2 linked regions of the Kineococcus sp. NBC_00420 genome follow. The protein of the gene in region 1 interacts with the protein of each later gene in a pairwise test. Links are inferred from orthologs where the notes say so. Each region holds a gene or a part of one and is shown in the gene's direction. Other genes may lie near its edges.

Region 1 (6,997 bases):
ATCCTCACTCCCGGAACGGACCTCGTCCCGGCCGTGCGGGCCCGGGTGGACCTCTCGGTGGCCGCGGTGTGGGCGCTGGAGATGGTCGTTGAGGCGGCCCGCACGACCGGGACGACGACCCGGGTGCACCTCGAGGTCGACACCGGGATGTCGCGCGGGGGAGCCTCCCCGGCCGAGTGGCCCGCGCTGCTGGACGCCGTGGCCAAGCACGTCGCGGACGGGACCGTCCAGGTCCGCGGGACCTGGGCGCACTTCGCCAGCGCCGACGTCCCCGGTGACCCCTCCGTCCCCGCCCAGCTCGAGGCCTTCGAGGCGGCGCTGCAGACCGCCCGCGACCACGGGGTCGACCCGGGCCTGCGCCACCACGCGAACTCCGCCGCCGCGATGTTCGTCCCGGAGTCGCGCTACGACCTCGTCCGCGTCGGACTCGCCGTCTACGGGCTCTCGCCCGCTCCCGAACGAGCCACCGGGGCCGAGCTGGGGCTGGTCCCCGCCATGACGCTGGCCGCCCGCCTCGCCCACGTCCGCCGCGTCCCCCGCGGGGCCGGTGTCTCCTACGGCCTGACCTACACCGCCGGGGCCGACACCACCCTCGGGCTGGTCCCGCTCGGCTACGGCGACGGCGTCCCGCGGCACGCCTCCTGGAACGGTGCCGGGTCGGGGGAGGTCCTCGTGGCCGGCGCCCGGCGGCGGATCGCGGGCCGGGTCTGCATGGACCAGGTCGTCGTCGACCTCGGCGACGACGTCGCCGCCCCCGGTGACCCCGCGATCGTCTTCGGTCCCGGCCTGGACGGGGAGGCCACCGCCGACGACTGGGCCCAGGCGGCCGGGACGATCTCCTGGGAGATCGTCACCCGCATCGGCTCCCGCGTCCCGCGCCGCTACACCGGCCGGCTCGCCGGGGTGCCCGCGTGAGGGCGGCGCTGCGTCCCGCCCGCCGGCACCGCCCCACGGTGCGCGGCGAGGAACTCCAGTCGCTGACCGGCGAACCCGTCGAGGTCGAGACCGACGACGGGGTCCGGCTGCACGTCGAGGTCGACCCCGCGGACCGCCCGGACGCGCCCACCGTCGTGTTCCAGCACGGCTACGCGCTGACCGCGGACAGCTGGCACTTCCAGCGCCTGGCGCTGCGCGGGCGGTACCGCCTCGTGCTGCCGGAACTGCGCGGGCACGGCCGCTCCGCCCGCGGCCCGGCCGGCCCGGTCACCATCGCCCGCCTCGCCGACGACCTCGGACAGGTCATCGACGCGGTCGCCCCGGACGGGCCCGTCGTGCTCGTCGGGCACTCCCTCGGCGGGATGACGGTCATGGAGCTGACCGTCCGCCGCCCCGACCTGCTGGACCGCCTCGAGGGGGTCGCCCTCGTCGCCACCAGCGCCGGCGGGATGGCCGCCGTCGACCACGGACTGCCGATGCTCGGCCACCACCTCGTCCGCTGGGCCGAACTGGCCCTGGAACGCGCCGCGGGCCGGACCGACGTGCTCGAACGGAGCCGCCGCGTCGGCGGGGACCTCGAGCAACGTCTCGTGCGGCACTGGAACTTCGCCGGACCGGTCACCCCGGAACTCCTGCGGCTCGCGGCCCGGATGATGGCCGGGACCCCCGTCGACGTCATCGCGGACCTGCTGCCCGCCTTCGGCACCCTCGACGAACGCGAGGCGCTCGCCAACCTCGCCGGTCGTCCCGTCCTGGTGCTCGCCGCCGAACGCGACCTGATGACCCCCGCGGCCCACGGCCGGGAGATCGCCGAGGCCGTCCCCGGCGCCGAGCACGTCCTGGTCCGCGGGGCCGGGCACCTGCTGATGCTCGAGCACCCGAGCGTGGTCACCGCCCGGTTGGAACGGTTGCTGGAGCGCGTCGGGACCCGGCGGGGCCTGCCCGCCGACGAGGTCGTCGTCCCGGTGCCCGCACCCCGCACCCGCCGGAGGCGACGGTGAGCCGGCGGTGAGCGACGTGGAACTCGTCCTGGCCGCCCCGGAGGACACCGTCGCCTTCGGTGCCCGGGTGGGCGGCGCCCTGCGGGCCGGTGACCTCGTCCTGCTCTCCGGGGACCTGGGCGCGGGGAAGACGACGTTCACCCGCGGTCTCGCCGACGCCCTCGGCGTCCGCGGTCCGGTGACCTCGCCGACGTTCGTCATCGCCCGCGTGCACCCCTCCCTCGTGGGCGGGCCGGAACTCGTCCACGTCGACGCCTACCGGCTCGGCTCGCTCGCCGAGGTCGACGACCTCGATCTCGACACCGACGCGCAGGACGCCGTCACGGTGGTCGAGTGGGGCCGCGGGCTCGTCGAGGGGCTCACCGGCGACCGACTCGAGATCGACCTGCTCCGCCCGCACGGAGGGGTCCCCGGCGTCGAGGGCGAGGAACCCGTCGAACCGCGCCGGGTCCGCGTCCGGGCCGTCGGTGCCCGCTGGGTCGGGGTGGACCTCACGTGAACCTCAGCGAGACCACCGACGACGAGCGCGTCCGGGGGTTCTCCCGCCGCCACGCCGCACGCCCCCGCGTCGGGGTCCTCGTCGTGCACGGGTTCACGGCGACGCCGCTGACCGTCGCCGGCTGGGCGGAGGAGTTCCACGCGGCCGGGTTCGACGTCGAGGTGCCGCTGCTGCCCGGCCACGGCACCACCGCGCACGACTGCGACGCGAGCACCTGGGCCGACTGGCTCGGTGGAACCGCGGCGGCCCTGGCCCGGCTGGAGAACGAGTCCGTCGTGGTCGCCGGGATCTCGATGGGCGGCGGCCTCGTGCTGCGGTTGGCGCAACTGCACCCCGACCGCGTCCACGCCGTCGTCCTGGCCAACCCGGCCGTCGGGCTCGACCCGCTGCGGGCGCTCGCCGTCCAGACGCTGGGGCGGGTCCTGCCGACCTGGCCCGCGATCGCGGGGGACCTCGCGGACCCCTCGGTGCGCGTCCTCGCCTACGACAGCACCCCGTTGCGGGCGTTGGTGTCGCAGGCCGCGGGCTGGCGCGACGTGCGCCGCGACCTGGCCCGGGTGCGCCAGCCGGTGCTGCTGCTGCGGTCCCGGGTCGACCACGTGGTGCCCGCGTCGTCGTCCCGGACCGTCCTGGCCGGGATCTCCTCCCGCGACGTCACCGAGGTGGTCTACGCCAACAGCTTCCACGAACTCACGTCGGACGTGGACTCGCCGTCGGTGTTCGCGGAATCGGTGCGGTTCGCTCGCCGCGTCGGCGGCTGAGGCGTTCCAGGGGGAGGAACGCGGCCCAGCAGACGACCGTCGGCAGGAAGTGGATGCCGAGGGTCAGGTAGGTCGAGAGGTGGAACACCACCACGGCCCCCAGGGCCGCCCAGAGCAGTCGGCGCCGCAGGAAGAGGGCGACCGGGGCAAGGAACTCGCAGCAGAGCACCACCCACTGCACGGCGACGAGGAACTGCGGGACCTCCAGCAGCAGGCGCGACACCGCGTTCCCACGGCGGGTCAGTGCCCACACCGTGACGGCGCCGTCGGCCCACGCCGCGGGGGTCCCGCTGCGGACCCACTTGCTCACCGCGGAACCGGTGTAGGTCATCACCGTGGCGATCTGCACGCACCGCACCGCCCACCCGGCGCTCCGGCTGGGGCGCAGGTCGTCGGCGTCGGCGCGCCCCACGCTCAGCAGCGCGAACACCGCCACGACGATCGCCATGTGGTCGTGGGCGACGTAGCCGAACCCCATGCTCCAGAACACCCAGGGCAGGTAACCGACGGCGGTGCAGACCCATCCGATGTGCCCCAGCCGACGGGTGAGGCTCAGGGCGAAACCCGCGGCCATGAGGACGAGGGCGGTCGTGGCGGTCAGCGACGTCGGCGGCGGCAGGTGCAGGGTGCGCCCGACGATCCCCGGGTGCCAGAACGCGGCGACGTGGACGTGCTGCAGGACGTGGTTCGTGAGCAGCGTCGCGTCGAGGAGGACGAACCCCGCCAGGATCCGGCGCAACCACGCGACCCGGGCGGCCGGGACGGCCGGGACCAGCCAGTCGAGGACCGTCACCGCGACCACTGCGCCAGGACCGTCAGCTCCGGCGCGCCGGAGGCGGTCGCGTCGCGCAGCCGCTGGGAGGAGCGGACGAGCCGCAGCCCGTCCAGCAGCGGGGCCGAGGGGTGCAGGGCCGCGCGGGAGCGCGCGAGGTCGCCCAGGAGTTCCGGGTGGTCGATGACGCGCAGCTGCTGGCTCTCCAGTTCGGAACGGGAGAGCCCGACCGACCCGGGGCTGAGCGCGACCCGCACGACCTCGCCGTCGGCGGTGATGCCCTCGAGGTAGGTGGAGACGACGGTGCCGTCGCTCGCCCGGGGGGTCGCGTACTGCGACAGCGAACCGAGCGGGAACCAGTCGTTGGTGTCGCGCAGCTGCGCGCCGAGCAGGACGGCGAGGCCGACGACGAGGACGAGCACCCGCCACGCCGAACGCGGGACGGACAACCGCGGCGGACCCTCGACCACGAAACCCCCTGCTGCTGCGTTCCCGACCGAGTTGCCGACCGAGCGGCCACTGTAGTGACCCGGCTACCCTGCTCGCGTGCTCCTGCTCGCGATCGACACGGCCACCGCCGGCGTGGCGGTCGCCGTCCACGACGGCGACCGGGTCCTGGCCGCCGCCCGCGCGGGGGACGCGCGCCACCACAACGAGGTGCTCGTCCCCACGATCGCCGCCGTCCTCGAGGAGGCCGGCCGGGAGCGGACCGACGTCACCGACGTCGCGGTGGGGGTCGGTCCCGGCCCCTACACCGGGCTGCGGGTGGGGCTGGCGACGGCGCGCACGCTGGCCCTGGCCTGGGGGGCCCGGATCCACGGGGTCTGCTCGCTCGACGTGCTGGCCGCGCAGGCCGTCGCCGAGGGATTGACCGGGGAGTTCCTCGTCGCCACCGACGCCCGCCGCCGCGAGGTCCACACCGCGCGCTACCTCGCCACGACCGAGGGGGTGCGGCGGACCGCCGGTCCCGACGTCGTCGCCCCGGCGTCGCTGACCCCCGACGTCCCCGTCGTGGGCGCCGGCACGCGGCTCTACCCCGACGTCCTCGGACCCGCCCGGGCCCCCTTCGACGCCGACGGTGCTGCGCTGGCCCACCTGGTCGTCGACACCCTCGCCGGCCGGGCGACGTGGGAACTGCTGCCCCCGGAACCGCTGTACCTGCGGCGCCCCGACGCGACCGAGCCGGGAGCGCGCAAGCGCGTCACGGCGTGACGGAGCACGACTCGGCGTAGCCTGTCGATCGATACAGCGGGAAGTCTCGACGAGGAGGTCTCCATGCCAGCGACGACGCCGGCCGCACCGTCCGGAACCGTGCTCGCCTCGGCCGTCAGCCGGGCGACCAGACGGCTGATGCCGATGATCGTGATCCTCTACGTCGTCGCGTTCCTGGACCGCACCAACGTGGGGTTCGCGACGAAGGGCCTCGAGCTGGACCGCGGCATCTCCACCGCGGCGTACGCGTTCGGGGCCGGGGTGTTCTTCATCGGCTACGCGATCTTCGAGATCCCCAGCAACCTCGCCCTGCAGCGGTTCGGCGCCAAGCTGTGGCTGGCCCGCATCGCCATCACCTGGGGCCTGGTGTCGGCGTCCTTCGCCTTCGTGCAGGGCGAGAAGTCGTTCATCGCCCTGCGTTTCCTGCTCGGGGTGACCGAGGCCGGGTTGTTCCCCGGCATCATCATGTACCTCTCGGAGTGGTTCCCCAACCGCGACCGCGTGCGGTTGTTCGCCATCTTCTACCTGGCCCAGCCGTTCTCGCAGATCATCGGTTCCCCGCTCTCGGGAGTCCTCATCGACGTGGGGAACGCCTCGGCCGGCGGCGTCACCGGGTGGCAGCTGATGTTCGCCGTGGAGGGCGCGCTGGCCGTGATCGCCGGCGTGGCCGCGATCTTCCTCCTGGTGGACTCCCCGGAGAAGGCGACGTTCCTGTCCGCGCCGCAGAAGACGGCCCTGCGCGAGGCGATGGCCGGTGAGGACGAGCTGCGCCGCAGCGACGGGCCCAGCGGGGTGTGGGCGGCCATGCGCAACGGCCGGGTCTGGTACTTCACCGTCATCTACTTCTGCCTGCAGATCGCGGTGTACGGGGTGACGTTCAACCTGCCGGACCAGGTGTCCAGCCTGGTGGGCCGCGACGTCGGCTGGCAGGTCGGGCTGATCGCCGCGATCCCGTGGACCGTCGGCATCTTCGCCTGCTACTACGTCGGCAAGAACGCCGTGACCGTGACCCGTCGCCGGGTCTGGGGCGCGTGGTTGTTCGCCAGCACCGGGATCTTCGTCTTCGGTTCCGCGTGGGCCGGAGCCAACGGGTACGCGCTGCTGGGCATCCTCTTCATCACGATCGCGGTGTCGTCGTTCCTCAGCATCGGCCCCATCGCCTGGTCCTTCCCGACGGCGTTCCTCACCGGACCGGCCGCCGCGGCCGGCATCGGGCTCATCAACTCCCTGGGCAACCTCGGGGGTTTCGTCGCCCCGAACCTTCGGGAGGGGATCGTCGGCGCCACCGGCTCCGACGCGCTGGGGATCGCCGCGCTGGGCGTCCTGCCGTTCCTGGCCGCGGTGATGATGCTGGGCACCAAGCGGTTCCGCACGAGTTCCGACCGGTTGCTGGTGGACGTGCGCGGGGAGCGTGCGGACCGCAAGGCCTGACCGGGAGGAGGGGAACGTTCGGCGGCCCGGACCGCTCCGGGAGCCGCCGAACGTTCCCCTTCCCGGGCCGCGTCAGTGACGCGCGTCCCACCACTGCAGCACCCGGGTCCCGAGGAACGTGAGCCAGCGCGAAGGTTCTCCGACCTCGCCGTCGACCTCGAACCACGACCGCCCGGGGTGGCGGTGCTCCAGCAACCACGTCCCGTCCTCCCGGCGGTCGGCGCGCACGACCTCGACGGCCTCGGCCAGTCGCGGATCGGGAGGACTCCCGTCGTGCAGGTTCGCGGCGCGGAAGTGGTCGAGGGCGTTGAGGGCGTTGTACTCCCAGCGCAGCGGGAAGGCGAAGCGGCTCACCCAGGGTCCGACGGGTTCCCCGGTCGAGAGC
Region 2 (7,277 bases), 2.0 Mb from region 1 along the record:
GCGACCGAACACGTCCAGCAGCGGCACCTCGAGCTGCATCTCCGGCGTCGGGACGCCGACGAGCACGACGGTGCCGGCGAGGTCGCGGGCGTAGAACGCCTGCCGCCACGTCTCCGGGCGGCCCACGGCGTCGATGACGACGTCCGCGCCGAAGGAGTCGGTGAGGTCCTGCACGGCCGTGACGACCTCGTCCTCGGAGAGCCCCCGCGAGTTCACGGTGTGCGTCGCGCCGAGCTGCTGCGCCCACCCGAGCTTCTTGTCGTCGAGGTCGACGGCGATGACCCGACGGGCCCCGGCCAGGACGGCGCCCGCGATCGCCGCGCACCCCACCCCGCCGCAGCCGATGACGGCGACGGTGTCGCCGCGCTGGACGGGGGCGGTGTTGACCGCCGCGCCGATCCCGGCCATGACCCCGCAGCCCAGCAGCCCCGCGACGGCGGGATCGATCCCGGCGTCGACCTTGGTGGCCTGACCGGCCGCGACGAGGGTCTTGGGGGTGAAGGCGCCGATGCCCAGCGCGGGGGAGAGCGGGGTCCCGTCGGTCAGCGTCATCTTCTGCGACGCGTTGTGGGTGGCGAAGCAGTACTGCGGCCGGCCCCGCTTGCAGGCGCGGCACTGCCCGCACACCGCACGCCAGTTGAGGACGACGGTGTCGCCGATCGTGACGTTCGTGACGCCCTCGCCGATCGCGGAGACGGTGCCGGCGGCCTCGTGGCCTAGCAGGAACGGGTAGTCGTCGTTGATCCCGCCCTCGCGGTAATGCAGGTCGGTGTGGCAGACCCCGCACGCCGCGACGTCGACGACGACCTCACCGGCGATCGGGTCGGGTACCACGATGTTGACGGTCTCGACGGGGGCGCCCTTGGCGCGCGAGATCACTCCGGGAACGGTCCAAGCCATGGGAAGGACACTAACGACGGGCTCGGAGACAGCGCGAGCCCCGGTATCCTGGAGTCCGTGACCCTCCACCTGCACGACAGCGCCGCCGGCGCGGTGCGCGAGTTCGCGCCGCTCGTCCCCGGGCAGGTCGGCATCTACGTCTGCGGCGCGACGCCGCAGGGGTCACCCCACCTCGGCCACGTCCGCGCCCAGGTCGCCTTCGACGTCCTGCGCCGGTGGCTGACCCGCAGCGGCTACGCCGTGACGATGGTCCGCAACGTCACCGACATCGACGACAAGATCCTCACCAAGGCCGCCGAGGCGGGGACGGAGTGGTGGGCCCACGCGTACCGCTTCGAGCGCGAGTTCGGCGCCGCCTACGACGCCCTCGGCGTCCTGCCCGCCACGGTCGAGCCCCGCGCCACCGGCCACGTCACCGAGATGGTCGAGCTGATCGGGCGCCTGATCGAGCGTGGTCACGCCTACGCCGCGGGCGACGGTTCGGGCGACGTCTACTTCGACGTGCGCTCCTGGCCGCACTACGGCGAGCTCACCCACCAGAAGCTCGACGACATGGAACCGGCCGGCGACGCCGACCCCCGCGGCAAGCGCGACGCCCGCGACTTCGCCCTCTGGAAGGGACGCAAGGACGGCGAACCCGCGACGGCGTCCTGGCCGACGCCGTGGGGCCCGGGCCGGCCCGGCTGGCACCTGGAGTGCTCGGCCATGGCCGGGCGCTACCTCGGCCCCCGCTTCGACATCCACGGCGGCGGCCTCGACCTGCGCTTCCCGCACCACGAGAACGAGCAGGCCCAGTCGCGTGCCGCCGGCGACGGGTTCGCGAACTACTGGCTGCACAACTACTTCGTCACGATGTCCGGCGAGAAGATGAGCAAGTCGCTCGGCAACGTCCTCGGCGTCCCGCACCTGCTGGCGACCCACCGCGCGGTCGTGCTGCGCTACTACCTCGTCGCCGGGCACTACCGCACGCACCTGGAGTACTCCGAGAACTCCCTCGTGGAGGCCGAGGCCGCCTACTCGCGGCTGGAGGGTTTCGTGCGCCGGGCCGCCGAACGCCTCGGCCGGACCGCCGTCGCGAACGTCTCCGCCGGGTTCGCCGCGGCGATGGACGACGACATGGCGACCCCCGCGGCGCTCGCGGTCCTGCACGACACGGCGCGGGCGGGCAACTCCGCCCTCGCGGCGGGTGACGACGCGGCGCTGAGGAGCGCCTACGAACAGGTCCGGGCCGGCCTGGACGTGCTGGGCCTGGACCCGTTCGCGGAACCGTGGGCCTCGCAGGCAGGCGGAACGGACACCGCGCGCACCGCACTGGACGTGCTGGTGCGCGCACGGCTCGACGACCGGGCAACCGCCCGTGCCGCACGGGACTTCGCCACCGCCGACGCGGTGCGCGATTCCCTGAAGGATGCGGGCATCGTGATCGAGGACACCCCCACCGGGGCTCGGTGGGTTCTGGAGGGTGAGCACTAGTGGCAGGGAACTCTCAGCGTCGCGGCGCTGTCAGCAAGGGCAAGAAGGGTCCGACCGGGGGCTCCGGGGGCAAGAACCGCCGAAGCCTCGAGGGGAGGGGGCCGACGCCGAAGGCGACCGAGCGTCCCTACCACCCGGCGGCGAAGGCGGCCGGCAAGGCGGCCCACCGGGCGGCGACGACGAACGCCCGTCCCGGCGGTCGTCCGCCGACGCGGCGCAAACCCTCCGGCGAGACGGAGTGGATCGCGGGCCGCAACTCCATCGTCGAGGCGCTGCGCGCGGAACTGCCGATCACCGGCATCTACGTGGCGTCCGGGGTCGAGTCGGACGAGCGGATCAAGGAGATCCTCTCCACCGCCGGGAACAAGGGCATCCCCCTGCTCGAGGCGTCGCGTCAGGAACTCGACCGCCACACCGAGAACGCCGTCCACCAGGGCGTGGCGGCCACGGTCCCGCCGTACAACTACAAGCACCCGATGGACCTGCTGGACCGGGCCTCGCACTCGGGACGTCCCGCGTTGATCGTCGCGCTCGACGGCGTGACCGACCCCCGCAACCTCGGGGCCGTCGTCCGTTCCGTCGCCGCGTTCGGCGGTCACGGTGTCGTCGTCCCCGAACGTCGGGCGGCCGGCATGACCGCCTCGGCGTGGAAGACGTCGGCCGGTGCCGCGGCCCGCACCCCCGTCGCGCGGGCGACGAACCTCGTCCGCGCGATCGAGGAGTACCAGAAGGCCGGTCTGTTCGTCGTCGGTCTCGACGCCGAGGGTGACGTCCTGCTGCCCCAGCTGAAGCTGGCCGACGGCCCGATCGTCCTCGTCGTCGGCGCCGAGGGCGCCGGGTTGTCGCGCCTCGTGCGCGAGAAGTGCGACCAGGTCGTCAGCATCCCGATGGCCGGCGCCTTCGAGTCGCTCAACGCCGGTGTCGCCGCCGGTATCGCCCTCTACGAGGTCGCGCGCCACCGCTGATCCTCCTCCGGGGTGGAGAGGACACTCTCCGCCCCGGAGCCGCGCTGCGGGACACCGCCGTCGGCCCGGCCGGGTCGTCGGGACGACGTGCGGTTCGTCCGTCCGGGGTGTTCACTGGGTCAGATCCCGCCGTGAACGACCGGGACCTCATCGTCTGAGTTAGTTGAAGATGAAACTATCTGCTACGATGGCCGGATGACCGAGCAGACGCCTCGCTGGCTCTCCACCGACGAACGCCGGGTGTGGCTGCGGCTCAGCGCGCTCATGGAACTACTGCCCGCCGCCCTCGACGCTCAGCTGCAACGCGACGCGGACCTCACCAAGACGGCCTACCTCACGCTGGCGATGCTGTCGGAGGAACCGGGGCGCAGCCTGCGGATGAGCGAACTCGGCGCCCGCTCCAACGCGAGCCCCTCCCGGATCTCCCACGTGGTGAGCCGGCTGGAGAAGGACGGCTGGGTCCGCCGCGAGAAGAGCCCCAACGACGGCCGCGGTCAGGTCGCCGTCCTCACCGACGCCGGCTTCCAGAAGGTCGTCACCGCCGCGCCCGGACACGTCGAGCGGGTCCGTCAGCTGGTCTTCGACCCGCTCGACGAGCGCGACCTCGCCACGCTCGACGAGGTGATGGTAAAGCTGCTCGACATCCTCGACCCCGACGCGAAGTTCGCCGCGACGGCTCTCGCCCGCCAGACCTGACCGAACCGTGATCTTGCTGGGTCTCCCAGCAAGATCACGGACGGGGTCAGACGTGGTCGCGCCAGGAGTGCTCGGGTTCGTAGCCGAGCACCCGGCGGGCCTTGTCGATCGAGAGCAGCGTCTCGTGGTCACCGAGCTCGTGACGGACCTCGACCCCCGGGTAGACCTCCGCCATCAACTCCGCCGACGTGCGCGACATGACGGTGTCGGCGTTCGCGACGATGCACACCTCGACGCCGGGACCCTTGCGCTGCAACGACAGGCGCACGGCCTGGGCGCCGTCGCGGGCGTCGATGTAGCCCCAGAGGTTCCACTTGCGCAGCGTCGCGTCGGCGTCGAAGGACGGGAACTGGGCGTAGTCCTCGACGTGCATGACGTTGGAGAAGCGCAGACCGGTCATCGTCAGCGACGGGTTCCAGCGGCAGAAGTGGTGCGCCATTTCCTCCTCGAGCGCCTTCACCAACGAGTACGTCGACTCCGGCCGGACGCGGTACTCCTCGTCGAGGGGGGCGTAGGGCGGGGGAGCGGCGTCGAAGGGCAGACCCAGGACGGTCTCGCTCGAGGCCCACACGACGTTGTCGATGCCCGCGACGCGCGCCGCGTCGAAGACGTTCCACGTCGCGGCGGAGTTGTTGCGGAACGTCGCGGCGTTGGACGCGAGACCGGGGGCGGGGATGGCCCCCAGGTGCACGACCCCGGCGAAGGGGCCGGGGCGTTCCTCGATCCGGCCGGTCAGCGCCTCCACGACCTGGCCGTGGTCGGCGAGGTCGACCTTGACGAACTGCCCGTCGTCCCCCGCGAGCAGGCTCGCGGGGCGCACCTGGTCCAGGGCGAGGACGGAGTATCCGTGGTCGAGCAGATCGCGCAAGACGACCCGCCCGAGTTTGCCGGCCGCGCCGGTGAGTGCAACGCGGGGTTTCTCGGCAGCAGGCACGAGGGTCCTTCCAGAGCTTCAGTCGGCGATGACCCGGAACGACTGGGTGTCCACACCCAGCACGGCCCGTTCGTCGGGTTTCTGCGGCAGCACCCCCACCACGTAGGAGTTCACCGCCTCCTCGAGGCCGACGTCGCGGCCGGCCCGTTCGGAGAGGTACCAGCGGTGTTCCAGCACCTCGTGGAACAGTTCAGCAGCCTCGAGCTTGCCCCGCATCTCGCGGGGGACGGCCCGCTGCACGGGTTCGAAGACGTCGGCCATCCAGTCGTGCGCGACGATCTCCTCGTCCTCGCCCTGGCGGGCGGTGGCCGCGGCGTAGGAGTCGAGGTCGTTGAGCAGTCGACGCGCCTGGTTCTCCTCCGCGTCCAGACCGGTGAGGCGCAGCAGACGCCGGGAGTGGTGACCGGCGTCGACGACCTTCGGCTCGATGCGCACCGACGTCCCGTCGATGTCGGTCGTGATCGCCAGTTCCCCGACGTCGAACCCGAGGTCGTTGAGGCGCCGGATGCGGGCCTCGACGCGCCAGCGGTCACCCCGTTCGAAGGACTCCGCCTCGGTGAGCTCCACCCACAGGGCGCGGTAACGCGACACGATCCGGTCCGCGATCGCGATGACCTCGTCCATGTCGGCGTCCAGCGCCTCGGAGGCCACGACGTCCATGAGTTCGCCGGCGATGTTGGTGCGGGCGAGGTCGAGGTCGTACTCGCGCTGACCGGTGGAGAGCTCGTCGTAGAGCTCACCCGTCTCGGCGTCGACGAGGTAGGCGGCGAACGCCCCCGCGTCGCGGCGGAAGAGGGTGTTCGACAACGAGACGTCGCCCCAGTAGAAGCCCAGCAGGTGCAGCTTCACCAGGAGCACCGCGAGGGCGTCGACGGCGCGCTTGGCGGTGTCGGGCCGCAGGGTCTGGCTGTAGAGGGCGCGGTAGGGCAGCGAGTACTGCAGGTGGCGGGTGACGAGCACCGCGTTCAGCGGCTCGCCGTCGGCGTCGACGCGGCCGGTGATGACGGCCACCGGGGCCACGGAGGGGACGTCGAGCCGGTTGAGCATGCGCAGCATCCGGTACTCGCGGTGCGCGATGTCGGCGTTGGTCTCCTTCACCGCGATGACGCGGCCCCCGATCCGCACGAAGCGGACGATGTGGCGGGAGATGCCTCGGGGAAGGGCCGCGAGGTGCTCCTCGGGCCACTCCTCCAGCGGGATCTCCCAGGGGAGGTCGAGGAGTCCGGGGTACGGGCGGGCGGCCGTGATCTGCAGGGACGCCGCCGTCGGGGTGCTCACGTGCTCATCCTCTCAACATCGGGACCGTTCCGCGCCACCCACGACGGAGGGCCGTCACTCCCGCAGGAGTGACGGCCCCCGTGTGGACGTCGGACGTCAGTTCTCGATGCGCAGACCGGACTGGTGGTCGAACAGGTGCACGTGCCCCTGCTTGGGGGTGAAGTACACCGTCGAGCCCTTCTCCGGGGGACGGCGACCGTCGACGCGCGCGATGACCTGGTGCGCCTCGGTGCCCGCCTGGGCCAGCGAACCGTAGATGTAGGCGTCGGCGCCGAGCTCCTCGACGACCTCGACCTGCACGGGCAGACCCGAGGTCCCGATCTCCAGGTCCTCGGGACGCACGCCGAGCGTCATCTTGTCGCCGGCGTTGGTGAGCAGGTGACGCTCGACCGGGTGGATGGTGTCACCGAACTTCACGCCACCGTCGGCGACGTCGAGGGTGAGCAGGTTCATGGCGGGGGAGCCGATGAACCCGGCGACGAAGACGTTGTTCGGGTGGTCGTACATGCGACGCGGGGTGTCGACCTGCTGGAGCAGACCGTCCTTGAGGACCGCGACGCGGTCGCCCATCGTCATGGCCTCGACCTGGTCGTGGGTCACGTAGACGGTGGTGACGGCGAGGCGACGCTGCAGCGACGCGATCTGGGTGCGGGTCTGCACGCGCAGCTTGGCGTCGAGGTTCGACAGCGGCTCGTCCATGAGGAAGACCTGCGGCTGACGGACGATCGCACGGCCCATGGCGACACGCTGACGCTGACCACCGGAGAGGGCCTTCGGCTTGCGGGTCAGGTACGCCTCGAGGTCGAGGATCTTGGCGGCTTCCTGCACACGACGCTTGATCTCGTCCTTGGGGGTGCCGGCGATCTTGAGCGCGAAGCCCATGTTGTCGGCGACCGTCATGTGCGGGTACAGCGCATAGTTCTGGAACACCATCGCGATGTCGCGGTCCTTCGGGGGAACCGTCGTGACGTCGCGGTCACCGATGAGGATGCGTCCACCGTTGACGTCCTCGAGACCGGCGAGCATGCGCA

What was found. The genes of interacting proteins can lie anywhere in the genome.
Region 2: the proteins of tsaE (region 1) and rlmB interact in binary tests that used the Escherichia coli proteins (3 or more experiments, as listed by UniProt). The link is inferred for Kineococcus sp. NBC_00420 from one-to-one orthologs.

What each region holds. Positions count from the first base shown.
Region 1 is NZ_CP107930.1:3,728,212-3,735,208, forward strand. The notes cover bases 975-3,694. They hold tsaE (tRNA (adenosine(37)-N6)-threonylcarbamoyltransferase complex ATPase subunit type 1 TsaE), read left to right. Parts: upstream 975-1,953; coding sequence 1,954-2,436; downstream 2,437-3,694. Other genes in these bases: OG218_RS18430 (alpha/beta fold hydrolase), read left to right, coding at 975-1,937; OG218_RS18440 (alpha/beta hydrolase), read left to right, coding at 2,433-3,197; OG218_RS18445 (hypothetical protein), read right to left, coding at 3,127-3,694. Outside these bases: alr (alanine racemase), read left to right, coding at 1-915; more of OG218_RS18430, read left to right, coding at 912-974; more of OG218_RS18445, read right to left, coding at 3,695-3,990; OG218_RS18450 (hypothetical protein), read right to left, coding at 3,987-4,439; tRNA (adenosine(37)-N6)-threonylcarbamoyltransferase complex dimerization subunit type 1 TsaB, read left to right, coding at 4,516-5,181; OG218_RS18460 (MFS transporter), read left to right, coding at 5,245-6,612. UniProt on the Escherichia coli protein: Required for the formation of a threonylcarbamoyl group on adenosine at position 37 (t(6)A37) in tRNAs that read codons beginning with adenine.
Region 2 is NZ_CP107930.1:1,727,877-1,735,153, reverse strand. The notes cover bases 1,356-4,355. They hold rlmB (23S rRNA (guanosine(2251)-2'-O)-methyltransferase RlmB), read left to right. Parts: upstream 1,356-2,372; coding sequence 2,373-3,338; downstream 3,339-4,355. Other genes in these bases: OG218_RS08400 (NAD-dependent epimerase/dehydratase family protein), read right to left, coding at 4,081-4,355; OG218_RS08405 (MarR family winged helix-turn-helix transcriptional regulator), read left to right, coding at 3,534-4,034; cysS (cysteine--tRNA ligase), read left to right, coding at 1,356-2,373. Outside these bases: OG218_RS08420 (S-(hydroxymethyl)mycothiol dehydrogenase), read right to left, coding at 1-900; more of cysS, read left to right, coding at 958-1,355; more of OG218_RS08400, read right to left, coding at 4,356-4,968; OG218_RS08395 (DUF4032 domain-containing protein), read right to left, coding at 4,987-6,246; OG218_RS08390 (ABC transporter ATP-binding protein), read right to left, coding at 6,343-7,277. UniProt on the Escherichia coli protein: Specifically methylates the ribose of guanosine 2251 in 23S rRNA.